2 regions of the Nonomuraea sp. NPDC004702 genome follow, and region 1 is predicted to be linked to the other one. Evidence: riboswitches for the same ligand, from Rfam matches in the RefSeq annotation. Region 1 holds a riboswitch; the other holds the start of a gene.
What was found. A riboswitch is a leader RNA that binds a small molecule or an ion and turns the genes downstream of it on or off. The one in region 1 is predicted to bind glycine.
Positions count from the first base shown of each region.

Region 2: it holds a riboswitch for glycine, as region 1 does, so the genes downstream of both, gcvP (aminomethyl-transferring glycine dehydrogenase) here and gcvT (glycine cleavage system aminomethyltransferase GcvT) in region 1, are expected to answer to the same signal.

Region 1 covers NZ_JBSGCE010000014.1:168,166-170,361, reverse strand. Annotated here, with positions in the region: gene ACWEJ6_RS19880 (M28 family peptidase) at 1-755, shown strand, start outside; glycine riboswitch at 1,005-1,102, shown strand; glycine riboswitch at 1,123-1,222, shown strand; gene gcvT (glycine cleavage system aminomethyltransferase GcvT) at 1,257-2,196, shown strand, end outside.
Region 2 covers NZ_JBSGCE010000055.1:40,864-43,059, reverse strand. Annotated here, with positions in the region: gene gcvP (aminomethyl-transferring glycine dehydrogenase) at 1-834, opposite strand, end outside; glycine riboswitch at 1,001-1,097, opposite strand; gene ACWEJ6_RS41765 (MerR family transcriptional regulator) at 1,146-1,766, opposite strand; gene ACWEJ6_RS41760 (bifunctional nuclease family protein) at 1,914-2,196, opposite strand, start outside.

The DNA of each region.
Region 1 (2,196 bases):
ACTTCGCCACCATCGGCCTGCAGACCGAGGGCGACAGGGAGGGCGACGGCCGCAGCGACCACGCCTCGTTCAAGAGCGCGGGCGTCCGGGTCGGCGGCCTGGCCACGGGGGCCGGGGCGGTCAAGAGCTCGGCCCAGGCCGCCAAGTGGGGCGGCTCGGCCGGGCAGGCGTTCGACCGCTGCTACCACAGCGCCTGCGACAGCTACCCGAGCGCCATCAACACCACGGCGCTCGACCGCAACTCCGACGCCATCGCGTACGCCATATGGAAGCTCGCCGTGGGCACCAGCACGCCCACGGAGAACGACTACTCGATCTCGGTGACCCCGTCGTCGGCATCGGTCCAGGCCGGTCAGTCGGCTACCGCGGCGGTCAGTACCCAGGTCACGTCCGGCCAGGCGCAGAGCGTCGCGCTCTCCGCCGGGAACGTGCCGAGCGGGGTCACCGTCTCCTTCAGCCCGTCCACGGTTCAGGCGGGCCAGTCGTCCACCGTCACGATCGCCACCACCAGCGGCGTCGCGGCGGGGACGTACACCATAGGGATCAACGGCGACGGGGCGACGGCGGACCACTCCGCGTCCTTCACCCTGACCGTCGGAGGGGACGGCCAGGGCACCACCTGGACGGCTTACAAGTCGTACACGGCCGGAGACGTCGTCACCTACCAGGGGGTCAGCTACCGCTGCCTCCAGGCGCACACCAGCCTGCCGGGCTGGGAGCCGCCGAACGTGCCCGCCCTCTGGGCGCGGGCCTGACCTCAGGGCCTGTTGTCTGTAGGGCCTGATCCCGCGCGGGCCGGTCACCGCCGGCCCGCCCCGAGCTGCCGCGTGCGAGCTGACCTGCCATGACCGGCTCGCGCGCGGCCACCAACGCGGCCGCGACCCCGCCTCTCCGGGGCCGCGGCCGCTTTTCGCTGCGTGCGGGATGTCGCGGATGCCGCGGATGGTGGAGGGCGAAGCGCGACAACACCCCCATGACGGCACTAGGCTGACGGACATCACCGGCGAAACCGTGCGGGAGAGCACCCTGACAGCCGGTCAGGGTCCCTGAAGGAGCAAGCCCTCCCCGCGAACCTCTCAAGGCAAAGGACCGCGCGGCAGCCCTGTAAGGCGTTCTTACGGGGAGGTGACCTCTGGAAAGCAGGCCCTCGGGGCCTCGCCGAAGGTGAAAGTCCGGTAAAACTCGGGCGAAGCTCTCAGGCATCCATGACAGAGGGGGAGGATGCTGGCATCCAATCCTGTCCTGAGGTGCGACAAATGTCCCGACCTACGCCGCTACGAGACGTCCACGAGGCCCTAGGCGCCACGCTGACCGACTTCGCCGGCTGGCTCATGCCGCTCCGGTACGGCAGCGAGTCCGCGGAGCACAAAGCCGTCCGCGAGGCGGCCGGGCTGTTCGACCTCTCGCACATGGGCGAGATCTTCCTGACCGGTCCGCAGGCCGGAGAGGCCCTCGACTACGCGCTGGTCGGCCACCTGTCGGCGCTCGCGCCCGGCCGGGCCAGGTACACGATGATCGTGGACGAGCGCGGCGGGGTGCTCGACGACCTCATCGTCTACCGGCTGGCGGACGAGGAGTTCATGGTGGTGGCCAACGCCTCGAACTCCGACAAGGTCGCGGATGAGCTGAAAAATCGTACTAAGTCGTATGATGCGGCGGTCGATGACCGCTCCCAGCAGTACGCCCTCATCGCGATCCAGGGCCCGGAGGCCCAGGAGATCCTGGCCACGCTCACCGACGCCGACCTCGACGGTCTCAAGTACTACGCGGGCCTGCCCGGCGTGGTCGACGGCCGCCAGGCGCTCATCGCCCGTACCGGCTACACCGGCGAGGACGGCTTCGAGCTGTTCGTCGCCAACCAGGACGCCGTGCCGCTCTGGCGCGCCCTGGAGGCCGCGGGCGAGCCGCACGGGCTGCGCGCCGCCGGTCTGTCCAGCCGCGACACCCTCAGGCTGGAGGCCGGCATGCCGCTCTACGGCAACGAGCTGAGCTCCGACCTGACCCCGTTCGACGCGGGGCTGGGCAGAGTGGTGAAATTCGACAAGCCCGGTGACTTCGTCGGCAGGGCGGCACTGGAGGCGGTCAAGGACGACCAGCCCCGCCGCCGCCTCGTCGGCCTGGTCGCCCAGGGCCGCCGGGTGCCGCGTCACGGCTACCCGGTCACCCGCGACGGCGCCGTCGTCGGCGAGGTCACCA
Region 2 (2,196 bases), on a different contig from region 1:
GTAGGCCGCGTGCGGCCCGCCGAACCCGAAGGAGACGCCGAAGCGCTGGGAGGAGCCGACGGCGATGTCGGCGCCCAGCTCGCCGGGGGCGGCCACCAGCGTGAGGGCCAGCAGGTCGGCGGCGGCCACGACGAGCGCGCCCGCCTCGTGCGCCCTGGCGGCCACGTCGCGGAAGTCGCGCAGCCGGCCCGAGGCGCCCGGGTACTGGACGAGCACGCCGAAGCACTCGGGCAGCTCGCCGTCGAGGTCGTGCTCGACCAGCGTGATGCCGAGCGGCTCGGCGCGGGTGGCCAGCACGGCCTTGGTCTGGGGCAGCGTGTCGGCGTCGACCACGAACACGTCGCTCTTGGACTTGCCGGCCCGGCGGGCCAGCGTCATGGCCTCGGCGGCGGCGGTGGCCTCGTCCAGCAGGGAGGCGCCGGCGACGTCGAGGCCGGTCAGGTCGGAGACGACCGTCTGGAAGTTCAGCAGCGCCTCCAGGCGGCCCTGCGAGATCTCCGGCTGGTACGGCGTGTAGGCGGTGTACCAGCCCGGGTTCTCCAGCAGGTTGCGCCGGATGACGGCGGGCGTGACGGTGTCGTAGTAGCCCAGGCCGATCATGGAGGTCAGCACCCGGTTGCGGGAGGCCAGCTCGCGCAGCTCGGCGATGGCCTCGGTCTCGCTCGCGGCGGCCGGCAGCTTGAGCCGGTCCTTGACCCTGATGGCCTCGGGCACGGCCACGGCCACCAGGTCGCCGACGGACTCGAAGCCCACGGCCTCGAGCATGCGCTGCTGCTCGGACTCCGATGGGCCGATGTGCCTGGACGAGAACGGCGGAGCGGACAGGTCGGTCATGGAGGTTGCCTCCCGAGGCTTGGAGACCGGCGCCAGGGCGCGGGCGAGTGCCGGATCTCCCCCTCTGTCATCGCGACGTCATCGCGACCTGAGAGCTTCACCCCACCGTGGGGCTTGCACCGTCGGTGAGGTGCGCCTGGCGGGCGCACCTGCTTTCCAGAGTTGCCTCACCCGAGCGGTACGGGATGCCTGAGAGATTCCGGGGAGGGTTGCTCCTTCGGCGCCCCAGGACCGCAGCCCAGGGACTCTCCCGCACGGGGTCATCAGCCTTACTCTGTCCTAGATTACTACGGCGTGTTCAGCGGTTCAGCTCACCCCGTGCGGCGTGCGCGACGCCGCTTGGCGAGCTCGTCAGCGGGATGGTCGGCCGGGACGGTGTCCTCGACCGCCGCCCGTTCCCCCGGCAGCTCCGCGAGGGAGCCCTCGACCTCTCGCCAGACCCGGCCGAGCGCGATGCCGAACACGCCCTGGCCGCCCTGGAGGAGATCGATCACCTCGTCGGCCGAGGTGCACTCGTAGACGCTGACACCGTCGCTCATGAGCGTGATCTGCGCGAGGTCGGCGACCCCGCGGTCACGCAGATGCTGCACCGCGGTGCGGATCTGCTGCAACGACACCCCGGTGTCGAGCAGCCGCTTGACGACCTTGAGCACCAGGATGTCGCGGAAGCTGTAGAGCCGCTGCGAGCCCGAGCCGTGCGCGGCTCTTATCGTGGGCTCGACCAGGCCCGTGCGCGCCCAGTAGTCGAGCTGCCTGTAGGTGATGCCGGCCGCCGAGCAGGCTGTGGGCCCGCGGTATCCGATGTCGTCGGGCACCGTCGCGGGCTGCTCGTCGAAGAGCAGTCCCTGCTCTCCGGCACGCTGCCGCGCGCTCTCGCGCCGCACCGGATCTTCCTGGCCGGCCGTCTTTCCCTCGCCGCTGCTGACCGCCACGCGGACCTCCGGCTTTCTCTCATCCCATGGCCTGATCTGGGGGTTCGTAAAGGGCGACCACGGGTTTCACTTGCACCGTAGGACCGTGACCATGCTCAGTCAACGATCCGGCTCGGCGCGTCGTGAAGCGTAAATGCACTGAAATACCTACCCCGCCCTGCCGAAGTCCTCGGGAGTGATCGTGTCAAGGAACTCCCTGAACTTCTCCACCTCGTCCTCCTGGTCGTCAGGGATGATCACGCCGGCCTCCTGGACCACCTCTTCGCTGGCGAAGATGCGCGCGCCGGTGCGCAGTGCCAGGGCGATCGAGTCGGAGGGGCGGGCGCTGACCTCCACGCCGTTGGAGAACACCAGGTCGGCGAAGAAGATGCCGTCACGCAGGGCCACGATGTTGACCGCGCGCAGCCCGACGCCGAGCGCGCTCAGCACG